One region of the Serratia sp. NPDC087055 genome, then DNA from elsewhere that is predicted to be linked to it. Evidence: predicted binding sites of a transcription regulator. Region 1 holds the regulator's gene; each other region holds the start of a gene.
The links. The regulator LexA, encoded in region 1, represses DNA repair genes until DNA is damaged. The targets are predictions, from matches to a motif close to TNCTGTATGTACATACAGNA.
Positions count from the first base shown of each region.

Region 2: the regulator LexA is predicted to act here: its motif matches at 1,720-1,739, upstream of mutH (DNA mismatch repair endonuclease MutH).
Region 3: the regulator LexA is predicted to act here: its motif matches at 3,891-3,910, upstream of rmuC (DNA recombination protein RmuC).

Region 1 covers NZ_JBJDOG010000003.1:380,481-386,092, forward strand. Annotated here, with positions in the region: gene dinF (MATE family efflux transporter DinF) at 1-770, opposite strand, end outside; gene lexA (transcriptional repressor LexA) at 987-1,595, opposite strand; gene ACI2J2_RS18000 (diacylglycerol kinase) at 1,717-2,085, opposite strand; gene plsB (glycerol-3-phosphate 1-O-acyltransferase PlsB) at 2,235-4,703, shown strand; gene ubiA (4-hydroxybenzoate octaprenyltransferase) at 4,764-5,612, opposite strand, start outside.
Region 2 covers NZ_JBJDOG010000007.1:81,053-86,664, reverse strand. Annotated here, with positions in the region: gene ACI2J2_RS22350 (YgdI/YgdR family lipoprotein) at 1-15, opposite strand, end outside; gene ACI2J2_RS22345 (TerC family protein) at 190-906, opposite strand; gene mutH (DNA mismatch repair endonuclease MutH) at 1,001-1,687, opposite strand; gene rppH (RNA pyrophosphohydrolase) at 2,384-2,911, shown strand; gene ptsP (phosphoenolpyruvate--protein phosphotransferase) at 2,924-5,170, shown strand; gene lgt (prolipoprotein diacylglyceryl transferase) at 5,364-5,612, shown strand, end outside.
Region 3 covers NZ_JBJDOG010000004.1:17,267-22,878, forward strand. Annotated here, with positions in the region: gene ubiB (ubiquinone biosynthesis regulatory protein kinase UbiB) at 1-823, opposite strand, end outside; gene ACI2J2_RS18285 (SCP2 domain-containing protein) at 820-1,428, opposite strand; gene ubiE (bifunctional demethylmenaquinone methyltransferase/2-methoxy-6-polyprenyl-1,4-benzoquinol methylase UbiE) at 1,442-2,197, opposite strand; gene rmuC (DNA recombination protein RmuC) at 2,277-3,824, opposite strand; gene ACI2J2_RS18300 (DedA family protein) at 3,965-4,495, opposite strand; gene ACI2J2_RS18305 (tyrosine-protein phosphatase) at 4,582-5,364, opposite strand.

The DNA.
Region 1 (5,612 bases):
GCAAAGCACAATTGCAGCAACAATGAACGCAACATGATATCGCGGTTCAACGCAAGCAAACGCCGCAGATTACCGCGCCAGGCATGGCGCAACATCGGAACAGAAATACCGCGTATGCGCATCACTCGCCAGGACAGCCATAAACCCAGCAGCAGCGTAGCGTACTCAGAGACGGCGGTCGCCGTCGCGGCACCTTGCACATTCCAGCCCAGCCCCATGACCAACCAGATATCCAGAACGATATTCAACACATTACCGACTATCAGCAGAATGACCGGCGCCCGCACGTATTGCACGCCAAGCAACCAACCCAAGATCACCATATTTGCCAGCGCTGCCGGTGCGCTCAGCCAACGGATCTCAAGGAACAATCGTGCTTGCTTCAGCACCGCATCGTCACCGCCAACAATCTGCAGCGCCAGATCGATCAACGGATGGCGCAGCAACACGATAACGACGCCGGCCAATACTGCCAGCAACAGCGGCTGCATAAAGGCACGTGCCAATCCCTGTGGGTTTTGTGCGCCCAGCGCCTGTGCCGTCAAACCGGTGGTACTCATGCGCAAAAACAGCAACAACATAAACAGGAAGCTGGTCGCCATCGCCCCGACCGCCACGCCCCCCAAATAAACAGAGCTGTCGAGGTGACCTATCACTGCGGTATCGACCAACCCAAGCAGTGGCACGGTGATATTGGAAAAGATCATCGGTAGCGCGAGGCGCCACAAGGCTTTATCGGTATCGCTGGTGAAGGCGGAAAGCAGGCGCATAGTGGAATGTTCCCGTGTATACCCGTCATCTTTCAAGTTGCAGCGTTGTTATCTGCACTCGCTCTCCCCAGTTACTTACCTGAGTAAGCGCCTGGGGATGAGCGAGTTGGCCGCCTAGCTGCAACTTGAAAGCTATAGGGTATATAGTGAATCAGATATGACATCGCCCCAGAACTGGGGCGACTTAAATCAGAGGACGATGTGTAGGCGTGAGGATTAAACCCAGTCGCCATTGCGGATCACACCGACCGCCAGGCCTTCAATGGTGAAATTCTGCTGGCGCAGATCAACCACAATCGGTTGGAACTCGCTGTTTTCCGGCAATAACTCAACAACATTTCCGTGTTTTTTCAGACGCTTAACTGTAACCTCGTCTTCAATACGCGCCACAACGACCTGGCCGTTACGCACGTCCTGAGTTTTATGTACCGCCAGCAGATCGCCGTCGAGAATACCGATATCACGCATCGACATACCGTTGACCCGCAGCAAGAAATCCGCACTTGGCTTGAACAAGGAAGGATCCACTTTGTAGTGCCCTTCGATATGCTGCTGCGCCAACAGTGGCTCACCGGCGGCAACACGGCCGATCAACGGTAAACCTTCTTCATCTTCCATCAGCAAACGAATGCCGCGCGATGCACCAGAGACGATCTCGATGACGCCTTTACGCGCCAATGCTTTCAGGTGTTCTTCTGCAGCATTTGGCGAGCGGAACCCCAGACGCATGGCGATTTCGGCGCGCGTTGGCGGCATGCCAGTGGACGAAATATGATCGCGAATCAGATCATAGACCTCTTGCTGTCTGGTAGTTAGTGCTTTCATTCCGCCCCCTGTTTGTTTATACAGTCTTGCTGTGAGTATATACAGGTAAGTGCGGCTTGGGAACCGAAGAATGAATAAAAATCAGGGATTAGCGACCCACGTCGCAACAGGGCCACCCCATTCAGGCAAAGTGTTGCCAGAGCACCGAGCCCCAGACAAACAACGCCAAAATAATCGCCAGTGAAACTGCTGCCGACCCCATATCCTTGGACCGGCCCGAAAGCTCATGATGTTCAGTGCCAACCCGATCGACAATCGCTTCTATCGCGCTGTTGAGCATCTCGACGATCATCACCAGCAGCACCGATCCGATCAATAAAATGCGCGCTATCGCACCCACGTCCAGCCAAATCGCCAGTATGATAGCCAGCACGGTGGCGACCAGTTCTTGGCGGAACGCCGCTTCATGCTGCCAGGCAGCGGAAAAGCCTTTATAAGAGTAGCCGGCGGCTTTAATAATACGGGTCAGGCCGGTTGCTTGGTTTGCCATGTTTTTTAGTGCCTTTCACAGAGGTAAGTCATAATTAAAGAGTCTAGGCCAGGAAATGCTTCCGGCTCTCGGTTTTCCAACACCACAGATCTGCTACCCGGTTTCTGGTATGCTTGCGACGCATTGCTAACAAGAGGCTTCACGTTGTTATGTCAGGTTGGCGTAAAATTTATTATAAACTATTGAATTTACCACTTAAATTGTTGGTAAGAAGTAAGGTTATCCCTTCAGATCCGGTCACGGAGTTAGGGTTGGATCCCTCACGGCCGATTTTGTATGTTTTACCTTATAATTCCAAGGCGGATTTACTGACGCTGCGCACCCAGTGCCTGGCGCAGGATCTGCCCGATCCTCTCAATCCGCTGGAGATAGACGGCACCGTGCTGCCTAGCCACGTGTTTATTCACGACGGCCCGCGCGTGTTCCGCTACTACACACCGAAAGAAGAATCAGTAAAACTGTTTCACGACTATCTGGATCTGCACCGCAGTAATCCGGATCTCGATATTCAGATGCTGCCTGTTTCGGTGATGTTTGGTCGCTCCCCAGGCCGCGAAGGCCACGGCACGCCACATCTACGTCTGCTCAATGGCGTACAGAAGTTCTTCGCCGTGTTGTGGCTCGGCCGCGACAGCTTTGTGCGTTTCTCCAACACCGTCTCACTGCGTCGCATGGCGACTGAACACGGCACGGACAAAACCATCGCACAAAAACTGGCGCGCGTGGCGCGAATGCACTTCTCGCGTCAGCGTCTGGCTGCCGTTGGCCCAAGTCTGCCGGCCCGTCAGGACCTGTTCAACAAACTGCTGGCGTCCAAAGCGATCGAAAAAGCGGTCGAAGACGAAGCACGCAGCAAGAAAATTTCCCATGAGAAAGCCCAGCAGAACGCCATTGCACTGATGGAAGAGATCGCCGCCGACTTCTCATATGAAACGGTGCGCCTTTCTGACCGCGTGTTGAGCTGGACCTGGAACCGGCTGTATCAAGGCATCAACGTCACCAACGCTGAACGCGTGCGCCAGTTAGCGCAAGATGGTCATGAGATCGTCTATGTGCCCTGCCACCGCAGCCATATGGACTACCTGTTGCTTTCTTATGTGCTGTACCACCAAGGCTTGGTGCCGCCGCACATTGCCGCCGGTATTAACCTTAACTTCTGGCCGGCTGGCCCCATCTTCCGCCGCCTGGGCGCCTTCTTTATCCGCCGGACGTTCAAAGGCAACAAGCTGTATTCGACGGTGTTCCGCGAATACCTCGGCGAACTCTTTAGCCGCGGTTACTCCGTGGAGTATTTTGTCGAAGGTGGCCGTTCTCGTACCGGACGCCTGCTGGAACCGAAGACCGGCACCCTGTCGATGACCATTCAGGCGATGCTGCGTGGTGGTTCTCGCCCGATCACACTGGTACCGATCTACATCGGTTACGAGCACGTGATGGAGGTGGGCACCTACGCTAAAGAGTTGCGTGGCGCGACCAAAGAAAAAGAGAGCCTGCTGCAGATGCTGCGTGGTCTGCGCAAGCTGCGTAATCTCGGCCAGGGTTATGTCAACTTCGGTGATCCACTGCCGTTGACCACTTACCTGAACCAGAATGTGCCCCAGTGGCGCGACGCGATTGATCCGATCGAATCCCAGCGTCCAAGCTGGTTAACGCCGACGGTCAACGATCTGGCTGCCAAGATCATGGTGCGTATCAACAATGCCGCCGCGGCTAACGCCATGAACCTGTGTTCTACGGCGCTACTGGCTTCACGCCAGCGCTCGCTGACCCGCGAGCAGCTGTTAGAACAGCTGGAATGCTATCTGCAACTGATGCGCAACGTGCCTTATGCCAGCGATGTCACCGTACCGACCCAGACGCCGGATGAGCTGCTGGATCACGCGCTGAACATGAATAAGTTTGAGGTCGAGAAGGATAATATCGGCGATATCATCATTCTGCCGCGCGAGCAGGCAGTGCTGATGACCTATTACCGCAATAATATCCATCATCTGCTGGTATTGCCTTCACTGATCGCCACCATCGTGATGCATCACCGCCGGGTTTCTCGCACCGAACTGCTGCGCCAGATCGGGTTGATTTACCCCATGCTGAAGGCGGAGTTGTTCTTGCACAACGACAAAGAACAACTGGCGGAAGTGCTGCGCCCGCTCATCGACGAAATGATCCGTCAGCAACTGATCTGCGATAAGGGTGACGCTCTGGTACTGAATCCAGCACGCATCCGGCCATTGCAATTGCTGGCAGCCGGTATCCGTGAAACGCTGCAACGCTATGCCATCACCATGTCTATCCTCAGTGCGAATCCAAGCATTAATCGCGGAGCACTGGAGAAAGAGAGTCGGATTATGGCCCAGCGTTTGTCAGTGCTGCACGGCATCAACGCACCGGAGTTCTTCGACAAAGCGGTATTCTCAACCCTGGTCGCAACGCTGCGCGAAGAAGGCTATATCAACGATATTGGCGATGCCGTACGTGAGCACACCATGGAGGTGTATAGCATGCTGAGCGATTTGATCACCCCAGAAATCAAATTGACCATTGAGAGTGTCAGCATGCCAGCGGAAACCAACGCACCGTCGGTTGCGCTCGAAGAAGCAGAAGAAAAAGACGAGTAATCCGTTGATACGGAAACGAAAAAGGCACCCAAGGGTGCCTTTTTTATTACCAGTAGCCCGTTAAGCCTGCCAATAACTCAGCGCGATACCGATAAACAGTACCAGCCCGACGTAGTTATTATCCAGGAACGCCTTGAAGCAGGCCTCGCGTTCGCGACCGGCAATCTGCTTTTGCTGATGGATAAATAGGGCACCCGCCAGCAACAGCGACCAATAAAACGCGCCGCTCAACTGCGCCAGGTACCCCACCCACACCAGCAGTAGCAAGGTGGCAAACTGCAGCAATCCGATGATCAGCTTGTCGTAGCGACCAAACAAAATGGCGGTGGATTTCACGCCAATCTTCAGGTCATCGTCACGATCGACCATGGCATACATTGTATCGTAAGCCACCGTCCAGCAAATATTGGCCAACAGCAATAGCCAACAGCTCAGCGGCAATGATTCGCTCACCGCAGCATAGGCCATTGGGATGCCCCAGCCAAAGGCGATACCCAACACAAACTGCGGCAGATGCGTGACCCGTTTCATAAACGGATAGGCCCATGCCAGCGCGAGCGCCGCCAGCGACAGCCAGATGCTCATCGCATTCAACGTCAGCACCAGCCCAAAGGAGATCAGCACCAGCACCACAAACAGCACTTTGGCCTCTTTCTCGCTTACCCTGCCACTCGGCATCGGTCGCCCGGCGGTACGCTTCACGTGGCCATCGACTGCCCGATCGGCGTAGTCGTTCACCACGCAACCGGCGGCACGCATCAGGAATACCCCAACCACAAACACCAACAGGATAGACAGCGATGGCACACCCTGCCCCGCCAGCCATAGTGCCCACAGCGTCGGCCACAGCAACAACAAAGTGCCAATCGGTTTATCGATGCGCATCAGATGGCTATAAGCCCGCCACTT
Region 2 (5,612 bases), on a different contig from region 1:
TACCCACTTTTTCATCCTGCCGATCCTCGTTTATGTATGCAGAAAAGAAGTCTCTTCTTAGATTAGCAAACTCTAGATGCGCCGTGTTTCGGATAAGTCCTTATCTCTGTAAGAGAAAGTAGGGCCGAGTAGCGTTGGGAACGGCGGACAATATTGCGGGAGCGGCTTTTGCACACTCCCGCAGAGGCATTACTCAGAGACCTGCTTTTTCTTGCTGCGCATCAAGTTGAGCGCTTCAACCGACATTGAGAAGAACATCGCAAAGTAAATGTAGCCTTTTGGTACATGTACCTGGAAGCTTTCCAACATCAGCGTGAAGCCGACCAGGATCAGGAATGCCAGCGCCAGCATTTTCACCGAAGGGTGGCGGTTAACAAACTCGCCAATCGGGCGGGCGGCAAACATCATGACGCCAACGGCAATGACCACAGCGGCCATCATGATAAACAGGTGGTCAGACAGACCTACTGCGGTGATCACCGAGTCCAGGCTGAAAATGATATCCAGCAGCATAATTTGTACGATGGCGCCAAAGAAACTGTGCACTTTCGTGTTGTGTTCTTCCTCTGAGCCTTCGATGGTTTCATGAATCTCTTTGCTGGCTTTCCAAATCAGGAACAACCCGCCCAGAAGCAGGATCAGATCGCGTGCGGAAATGCTGTGTTCCATCACGGTAAACAGCGGGTGGGTCAGACGGATCACCCAGGCGATAGAGGCCAACAGCCCCAGGCGCATTAACATTGCACCCGCCAACCCGAGACGGCGCGCTTTATTCTGTTGCGCTTTCGGCAGTTTGGACACCACCAGGGAAAGGAAAATAATGTTATCAATACCCAGAACGATCTCAAGAATGGTCAGCGTACCTAACGCTAACCAGGCATTGGGATCCACAATCCACTCGAACATTGCCCAGCACACCTTAATAAAAAGCCAAGGCTGAATTATACCCGTTTATTGATACGGCGACACCGTTAGCTAAACGTGACCTAAACAAACGCGATCAGATGAGAAAATGTCTTGCCAATAGCGCGCCGGTAAAACTTTTCTTCAGATAAAAGCCGCGCGGCAAGGTGAGGATCGGCTGCCCCTGTTCACCGATGGCTTCCGTTAGCGCTTTACTGTTGGCGGCCTTGGGCCGAAGTTGCAGTACTTCACCGTGTCGAGCCGTGATCTGTTCGACGTGGCCGAGCACGATCAAATCCATCAATTCTTCCCAGTCGCGGCGCAGCATTTCTTCTTCAATCGCGTTAGGGCTCCATAACAACGGAGAACCGATGCGACGTTGCGCCAGCGGGATTTGCCGTTCACCTTCAACCGGGATCCACAATACACGCGCCAGTTTATAGCGCACGTGGCTGCTGGCCCAGGTTACACCGCTATTGCCGGTTAAGGGGGCAACGCAGACGAAGGTGGTTTCCAGTGGTTTACCGGCGGCGTCTATCGGAATCGTTTTTAACTCTATACCCAATTCGGGGAAATCCTGCTCCGGTTTGCTGCCTGCCATGGCGCCAAGATATTGTTCCAACAGCATGCCAACCCAGCCTTTATCGCGCTTCAGGTCCTTAGGGATAGCCAACTGTGCGCGTTCGGCCAGTTCACCCAGGCTGCAACCGGCAAGCTGTTGCGCCCGTTCAAACAGCTGTTGCTCGTTTTTGGGAGGAGCGGGCAGAGGAGATAAAAACGCCATAATACAAGCCTGTTAGATTTGGTTGAAAAACGTACTGCATTTGTACACAGATAACTTTTGCCGGAAGTGGCTGGGGAAAAGAATAATAGTAGCATGATTTTTCATGACTTTTTTTCTGACACATGGCGGGGAGAAAATTCCTGACGACGCTTGTGCACCAGAAGCCACCGACAATAAACAGGATCTTACACCTATTTATCCACAGATTTATGGGATAACCCAAATTTTTACCGATCACTGGTTCGATTTACAGCCTTGACGTGGGCACCTTTTTGCGAAATTGTCCGTTTTGTGCGTAACTTGCGCGAATAATCTGTGGATAAAAACGACGTTGGTGGATCTTTCACCAGTCCAGGATCCTTAGCGGACATAGATCACATTTTTGCTCTGTACATGTCTGTTGATAAACCCATAAATTGTTATTTTAAAAGTATTAATTTGGTTTTCGTTTTTTATGGGTTTTTGAGCTTGTCAGAGTTTTACCGGCTTATCCCTTGAGTTCTTCACACACCTATCCACAGAAAAAGTGAATAAAACCGCGGTGAAATTGCCCTGCATGTTTATAACTTTGCCATTATCTGTGAGTTATCCCAATGTTATCCGGTTTGCAGGGCCGCAAAGCAGTGGTTTACCGCCTGTAGCTTGTGTGAAACAATCAGGGTATCTATGCGAATTTAAGCTTATCGAGGTAGTCCGGTGATCGATGATGATGGCTACCGCCCGAATGTTGGTATCGTAATCTGTAATCGTCAGGGGCAAGTCCTGTGGGCTCGCCGTTACGGTCAACACTCCTGGCAGTTTCCCCAAGGTGGGATTAACCCTGGTGAAACCGCAGAACAGGCAATGTACCGTGAGCTGTTCGAAGAAGTGGGGCTGAGTAAAAAGGATGTGCGTATCCTGGCCTCAACCCGCAACTGGTTGCGCTATAAATTGCCAAAACGTTTGGTGCGTTGGGACACAAAGCCGGTTTGTATCGGCCAAAAGCAGAAATGGTTTCTGTTGCAGTTAATGTGCAATGACGCTGATATCAATATGCAACGCAGCAGCACGCCGGAGTTTGACGGTTGGCGCTGGGTGAGTTTTTGGTATCCGGTGCGCCAGGTGGTGTCGTTCAAACGTGACGTATACCGCCGGGTGATGAAAGAATTCGCCGTGACCGTGATGCCAATGCAGGAGCAGGCAGCACAGCGGCAGATCCCCGCTTATCGCCGGAAGAGAGGTTAAGTTAAGCCGACTATGCTCACGCGCTTGCGAGAAATTGTTGAGAAGGTGGCCGCGGCGGCCAGTCTGACAGATGCGCTGGATCTTTTGGTTAATGAAACCTGTCTGGCAATGGATACGGAGGTCTGTTCCATCTATCTGGCGGACAACGACCGCCGCTGCTACTACCTGATGGCGACACGCGGGTTAAAAAAACCGCGTGGGCGTGTCATCGCGTTGGCATTTGATGAAGGTGTCGTCGGGTTGGTCGGGCGCCGTGCGGAGCCTATTAACCTGGCGGATGCGCAAAGTCACCCCAGCTTCAAATACATTCCTCAGGTGAAGGAGGATCGTTTCCGATCCTTCCTCGGCGTGCCGATCATTCATCGCCGCCAATTGCTGGGCGTGTTGGTGGTGCAGCAGCGTGAGCTACGTCAGTTTGACGAAAGCGAAGAATCCTTCATGGTGACGCTTGCCACGCAGATGGCCGGGATCCTCTCGCAGTCACAGCTTAACGCCATTTTCGGCCAATACCGACAGACGCGTATTCGCGCACTGGCAGCCTCACCGGGCGTTGCGGTGGCGGAGGGCTGGCAGGACAGCAGCCAGCCTTCACTCGATCAAGTTTATAAGGCCTCGACGCTCGATACCGCGAGCGAGCGGGAACGCCTGACTCAGGCGCTTGAAGAAGCCGGGGCGGAATTCCGTCGCTTCAGCAAGCGCTTTGCCGCCAGCTCGCAAAAAGAGAGCGCGGCGATCTTCGATCTCTACTCTCACCTGTTGAACGACGCCCGTCTTAAACGCGAATTGTTTGCCGAGATTGATGCCGGTTCTGTGGCTGAATGGGCGGTTAAACAGGTGATTGAAGTCTTTGCCGCGCAGTTCGCCAGCCTGCAAGACACCTACATGCGCGAGCGTGCAAGCGATCTGCGTGCGCTTGGCCAACGCCTTTTGTTCCACCTCGACGACACCACCCAAGGTGCGACTCAGTGGCCAGCGCGTTTTGTACTGGTGGCCGATGAGCTGACTGCCACACTGCTGGCCGAAATGCCGCAGGACAGGCTGGTCGGTGTTGTTGTGCGTGACGGTGCTGCCAACTCCCATGCGGCGATATTGGTGCGTGCGATGGGCGTGCCGACGGTGATGGGGGCAGATATTCAGCCTGCGCTGCTCAGTCAGCGGCTGTTGATTGTCGATGGTTATCGCGGTGAACTGCTGGTGGATCCTGAGCCGGTACTGGTTCAGGAATACCAACGGCTGATCAGCGAAGAACAAGAATTAAGCAAACTGGCTGAGGACGACGTTGAGCAGCCGGCCCAACTCAAAAGTGGCGAGCGTGTTCAGGTCATGCTCAATGCTGGCCTTAGCCCGGAACACGAACAATTGCTGGGTGGGCGGGTCGACGGCGTTGGCCTGTACCGTACTGAAATCCCCTTCATGCTGCAAAGCGGTTTTCCTTCTGAAGAAGAACAAGTCGCGCAGTATCAAGGCATGCTCCAGCTGTATCCGAACAAGCCAGTGACGCTGCGTACGCTGGATATCGGTGCCGATAAGCAACTGCCGTATATGCCGATCAGCGAAGAAAACCCCTGCTTGGGCTGGCGCGGTATCCGTATCACGCTGGATCAACCGGAAATATTCTTGATTCAGGTACGGGCCATGCTCCGTGCCAATGCGGGCACGGGCAATCTGGGTATTCTGCTGCCGATGATCACCAGCCTGGAAGAGATCGACGAGGCTCGGCGTTTGATCGACCGCGCAGGGCGAGAAGTGGAAGAGGTTCTCGGGTATGAAATCCCGAAACCGAAGCTGGGCATCATGCTGGAAGTGCCGTCGATGATCTTCATGATCCCGCATCTGGCCGGGCGCGTTGAGTTTATTTCGGTGGGCACCAACGACCTGACGCAATATCTGCTGGCGGTAGATCGCAATAATACCCGGGTAGCGTCGCTGTATGACAGCCTGCATCCTTCCATGTTGCAGGTGTTGAAGTTGATCGCCGTTCAAGCCAAGGCCGTCGGGTTACAGGTCAGCTTGTGCGGTGAATTGGCTGGCGACGCAATGGGCGCGCTGTTGCTGGTGGGCATGGGGTATCGCAATCTGAGCATGAACGGCCGCAGCGTGGCGCGCATCAAATATCTGTTGCGACATATCGAACTATCCGACGCCGAAGTGTTGACGCAGCGGGTACTGAACGCACAAATGACCACCGAAGTACGCCATCAGGTTGCGGCGTTTATGGAGCGGCGTGGCATGGGCGGTTTGATCCGCGGCGGTAAGTAAGGTCACGGGCTGACTGATTTTTTTACAGAACTTTTCCCAGCAGGCCAGACCGGAGGGGGTTAAGCTTATGCTATTATCCGCCTCCTCAACTGCGTTGAAAGCAACGGAAAAAGAGTGTTCCTGCTGTGTTTCACCGCGTTTGGCACCTGCCGCCCCCGGATGGGGAAGAATAATAGACATGTTGTGGTGATAGATGACCAATAGCTATCTGGCGTTTCCTAAATTTGATCCGGTGATTTTCTCTATCGGCCCGGTTTCTCTGCATTGGTACGGTCTGATGTACCTGGTTGGCTTCGTTTTTGCCATGTGGCTGGCGGTGCGCCGTGCCAACAAGCCAGGCAGCGGTTGGACCAAGGATGAAGTAGAGAACCTGCTGTATGCCGGTTTCCTCGGTGTGTTCGTCGGTGGCCGCGTTGGCTATGTGCTGTTCTACAACCTGCCG
Region 3 (5,612 bases), on a different contig from region 1:
AGAATACCTGAACCCCGCGTTCAGCCAACAGTTTCATGTTGGTGCCCTGCTTTTCCAGCGTCTCAATATCCGAAACAGGGATGCCGTAAATGCGTTCCATGACCAGCACGCTTTCGCGGCAGTAGTCCGAATACACTTCCGGCACGTACAACATAGGACTACCGTCGAAATTGCGACGCAACTGGATGGCGTTAGCCGCTTCACGCAGCAGATTCAGCTCGTCCAGCAAAGTCTTTTCATACTCGCGCACCACTTCTCGCGGACGCAGACGTCGACCATCCGGCATCAGCTTGGGCACCCAAGCCGCTAAACGATACATCAGGCGCACATCGGCCTTGATGATTGGCCCGATATCCGGCCGAATCACCTTCAGCACCACTTCCTGCCCGGTCGTTTTTAGCCGCGCGGTATGCACCTGGGCTATCGATGCCGAGGCCAGCGCCTGTTGGTCAAAATCATCAAACCAAGTTTCCAGCGGGCCGCCCATCGCCAATTCAATATGCTTACGCGCTAGCGCACCGTCGAAAGGAGCAACCCGGTCCTGCAACAACGTCAGTTGATCGGCGATCTGTGGTGGGAACAGGTCGCGACGGGTAGACATCATCTGACCAAACTTAATCCATACCGGCCCCAACTCCTGCAAAGCCAGACGCAGACGCTCACCCAAGGGTTTATCTGCATGGCGGTTTGGCATCCAGAAAAGCAGACGGCGGCCAAATCGCAGTGGCCACGTCAAACGCATCTTGGGGATCAGTTCATCCAGGCCATAGCTGAGAAAAACGCGGACGATCAAATACAGGCGGCGTAGTTCGCCAGGGGTCATCGTTTACCCTCCAACTTGTCCATACGGGCAATCAGCGCATCGGCGTTGCGAACGGTGGCATCAACCTCTTCATTGAACCACACAACTTCCAATGGGCCCGGTGCCACACGCCACTCTTCCGTCAGTGTTTCAGCAACATAATGCTGCTGACGCTGTAAGCCGGCTTTCAACAGGTTCGCGCCCTTGCCCAGAACCTGCGTGACACCCTGCGCGGCAATATCGCCAATGTAAGGTGCCAGCCATTCCGCCGGATCCCACTCTGCCAGATCAAGCAACCCAACCAGTTGTTGCACGACCTGAATGTCGCCTTCGACAATCAAGTCGCCGCTGCGCATCAATGGCGAAAGCTGTTGGCGATCCCGCAATTTAAGCAGCACCGAAATACGGCTGCGCACCGTGCAGTCGGCAGTGTCATCAGACTGGCCAAGCACATCCACACGCTGTTCACTGAAGATCAACACCAGCGGAGAGGCAAGTTCCTGCAGCTCAATACGCAAAACCTTGCCGGCCAGCCGCTGACGGGCCGCCTTCATGCTGCGATCGCGGAACAGCAGGCTGTTGAGGGATGTTTCCAGTACGCCGGTCAACAACGGGGTTAACAGCATCGGCATATCCATATCAGAACTTGAAGCCACGGTGCAGGGCCACAATACCGCCGGTCAGGTTAAAATAGGTCACGTTGTCAAAACCGGCGGCCCCCATCATGCCCTTCAGCGTTTCCTGATCGGGATGCATGCGGATCGACTCGGCCAGATAGCGGTAGCTTTCCGGATCCTTGACCACCAGCTCGCCGATTTTCGGCAGCACGTGGAACGAGTAGGCGTCATAGGCTTTGCTCAGTGGTGCCAGCAAGGGTTTGGAGAACTCCAACACCAACAGACGGCCACCTGGCTTGAGCACACGGAACATCGAGCGCAGCGCTTTGTCTTTGTCGGTGACGTTGCGCAGGCCAAAGGAAATGGTGATGCAGTCAAAATAGTTATCAGGGAACGGCAACGCTTCGGCATTGGCCTGTACGTAGCTGATGTTGCCGACAATGCCGCGATCGCGCAGTTTCTCGCGCCCCATCTTCAGCATGGAATCGTTAATGTCCGCCAGCACCACCTGCCCCTGTTCACCGACCATGCGAGAGAACTTGGCGGCCAGGTCACCGGTGCCACCGGCCAGATCCAACACCCGCTGCCCACGGCGCACGCCGCTGCAATCAATGGTAAAACGCTTCCAGATACGGTGGATGCCAAACGACATCAGGTCGTTCATCACGTCATACTTTGCGGCTACCGAATGAAAAACGTCTGCCACCATGGCCTGCTTTTCGTCTCGAGCTACGGTGCGAAAACCGAAATCGGTGGTTTCCTGCGGTTGATCTGCCATTGTCCTGCCTGCTATTCAGTCAATTTAGTGTGGTGGAGTGTACCAGAACCCCACGGAATACCCCACCTCGCAGCGGTTGTCATCCCTGCGATGCGGAGCGTGGCTCCTCGACGGCGTCGTCGCCTTCCGCCTCCGGCAGCGCGTCAACGTTATCGTCGTCCGCCGCCTCAAATTCTTCATCATGCTGCGCACTGGCCTGCTGAGCCAGCAGCGGATTGATCGGCCTTTTCACCTCAACCCCCAGTGCGCGGAACCCCTCGGTCTGCCCGATAAGATTACCACGGCCTTCGCTCAGTTTGTTCATTGCCAGACGATAACTCCCCTGGGCCTTGTCCAGGCTCTGTCCCAGCGACGACATATCATCAACGAACAGCCGCATTTTGTCATACAGCCGTGCCGCCCGGTCAGCAATGCGTTGTGCATTCTGGCTCTGATGCTCATAGCGCCAAAGATTGGTGATGGTGCGTAATGCCACCAATAGCGTGGTTGGGCTGACCAGCATGATGTTGTGTTTTAGTGCATCGCTAATCAGCTCCGGCTCACGGTCGATAGCCAACAGGAAGGCCGGCTCCACTGGAATAAACATCAGCACGTAGTCCAGCGAACGCAGGCCAGGCAATTGCTGGTAATCCTTGCGTCCAAGCAGGCGGATATGGCCGCGCAACGAAGCAATATGTTCATTCAACGCCGCCTCACGCTCTGCTTCATCTTCACTATTGAAGTAACGTTCGTAGGCCACCAACGACATTTTTGCATCGATCACCACGTCCTTGCCCTGAGGCAAACGCACGATCACATCGGGTTGCATGCGGCTCTGGTGATCCACCCGCACGTTAACCTGGGTTTCATACTCATGTCCCTCACGCAGGCCAGAGGCTTCGAGCACCCGGCTCAGTACCACCTCACCCCAGTTACCCTGAGTTTTATTATCCCCTTTCAAAGCCTTGGTGAGGTTGATGGCTTCGCGCGCCATCTGCGCATTGAGCTGCTGCAGATTACGTATTTCGTGGGTCAAAGTATGGCGTTCGCGTGCTTCCTGGCCGAAACTGTCCTGCACCTGACGGCGAAAACCGTCCAGTTGCTCACGCAGCGGCAGCAACAGGCGATCCAAGCTTTGCTTATTCTGTTCGTCCACCTTGCGCCCGCTATGTTCAAAAATGCGGTTGGCCAAATTTTCGAATTGGGTGGTGAGGCGTTGTTCGCTGTTAATCAATAGACGCTGTTTTTCCTCCGCCGCCATACGGGTTTCTTCCAGACGGATTATCACCTCACGCAACTCGGCTTCCTGAGCGCTGTTCACTTCACGTTGGGCTCGCAGTTCCTGGTTCAACTGCTCACATTCGGTACGCCAGTGATTAAGCTGCTGAAGCTTTTCATGCCCGGCCGCCAACTGACTGTGCAGATTGCGTAATTCCAGCTCAGTCTGGCGCATATGTTGCTCATTACGCTGCAGTACTTCCTGTCGGGATGCGGTTTCCTGCTGTGCCTGTTGCAGCGATTGTTCCAGCAGTCGTAGCTCGGTTTCATGCAGTGCCTGTGTCTGTTGCACGCGCAAGCTGGCAATAAGCCACCCCAATAGCAGACCGATAGCTACCCCACCTATACCGTAAATTAAACTGGTATCCACCCTGCCTCCTGTTACACCTGACTGTTCCGGCTTTTTATACGCCTATTGCCCGTCACGTTAAGGGGAGGCTGTATGGATGTCCAGCTTGATTGTGTCTCGATGGCGTAATATTGCGAAACGCTGCGCAACTCAGCTAAAGATTAGCTAAACCACTGGCTTAACCATTTAATGCCAAACGCACCCGGCGCGAGGATACCGAACGCCCAGATCATCGCCGACGTGACATTGGCCACCTGGAAATAACGCTGGGGCATGCCGCAAATGCCACCAACCAGCGGTACCACGGCACGCAATGGGCCGAAAAAGCGACCGATGAAAATACCCAGGACACCCCAACGTTCAAAAAACGCATGGCCCCGCGTCAATAATTGCGGATTGCGCGATAGCGGCCACATGTGCGCAACGCGATCCTGATAGTGGTAGCCAATCCAGTAAGAAAGCCAATCGCCGAAGAATGCACCGGCAGCCGCAGCAGCCCAAATCGGCCAAAATGCGATGCCGCTTTCGCCAATCAGCGCCCCCAAGGCGAGCAAAATCACCGTAGCCGGTAACAACAGCGACAAGAAAGCCAGCGATTCGCCAAATGCCAAGAAGAAGATAATCGGGATGGCCCAGTTTTCGTGCTGGCGCACGGTTTCGCTGACCCAGTGGATAATGTCATTGAGGCTCAATACAGGCTCCTGATATGGGATTTATCCCCCAAGAATACTGAATGCCAGCCGGGGCAGATTAAACCCCGGTTAAACATCAGCACGGTTTACTCGAGGTAAAACGCCTGCAGCGCTTCACGCTGTTCCTGGCCCAAGCCGTATTCCGCTTCAAGCCAACGATCGGTAGAGCCATGTTGCTCACGAATACAACTCAGTGCAGTCATCAGGAACTCTTCACGGGCGCTGAGCACGTAAGCAAACTGTTTCAACGCAGAATCATTCAGGCGAATCGACAGTTGATCCAGCATGTGTTCACGGAACGTTGCCAGCGTGGTTTCAGTTAACAGGTAATCTTCCACAACCGTCGCTTCATCAGCTCCCAGTGCAAATAACACCAACGCCGATCCTATCCCCGTGCGATCCTTGCCGACCGCACAATGCTGGACGATCGCCCCGTGATCCGCCTTGCTCAGCAGTTGTGCCAACTGTTTATACGCCGCATTGCCGAACGGTAATCGGCGGTACAGTTCCAGCATAAACATTTGGGCATCGAAACCGGCGAGCGTTTCACTGTTTAGCTTTTCCAAATTGGCGTTGACTTCATTGCTCAGCGGGTTGGCCGGGAAATGATGGTAATCGGCACCGCGCCACAGAACATCAGGCTTGGCCTGCACTTCATCGGCATCACGGTAATCCAGCACCGAACGAACAGGCACGCCGGCCAAGAAAGTGCAGTCATTTTCCGTCAGGCGCTCTAGCGAGCCGGAACGAAACAACAGGCCACGTTTGATACGGCGACCATCGGTGACGCTATTGCCCCCAAGATCACGAAAATTAATGCCGCCATCAAGCGGTGCCAATGAAGGATGAAGCAGGATCTGAGCGGTCATAGACGTCCTCGTTGTTACTGTCTGAAAAAACGCAACCTCTGATAGCATCGGTAGAACCGGGCTCAACGGATTAAAGAGGTGGCCAGGTCGGGCACCCTCAGGCGCTTACTCAGGTAAGTCACTGGGGTGACAAATCTGCCGGGAGCAGACTTGAACGCTGCTCGCAGCGGCCCCGTAAGGGGTTTGACCCAAGAACGGGCCACATAACTGACGGCAGCCAACAACGCTGCAACGTGAAAGACGATGGG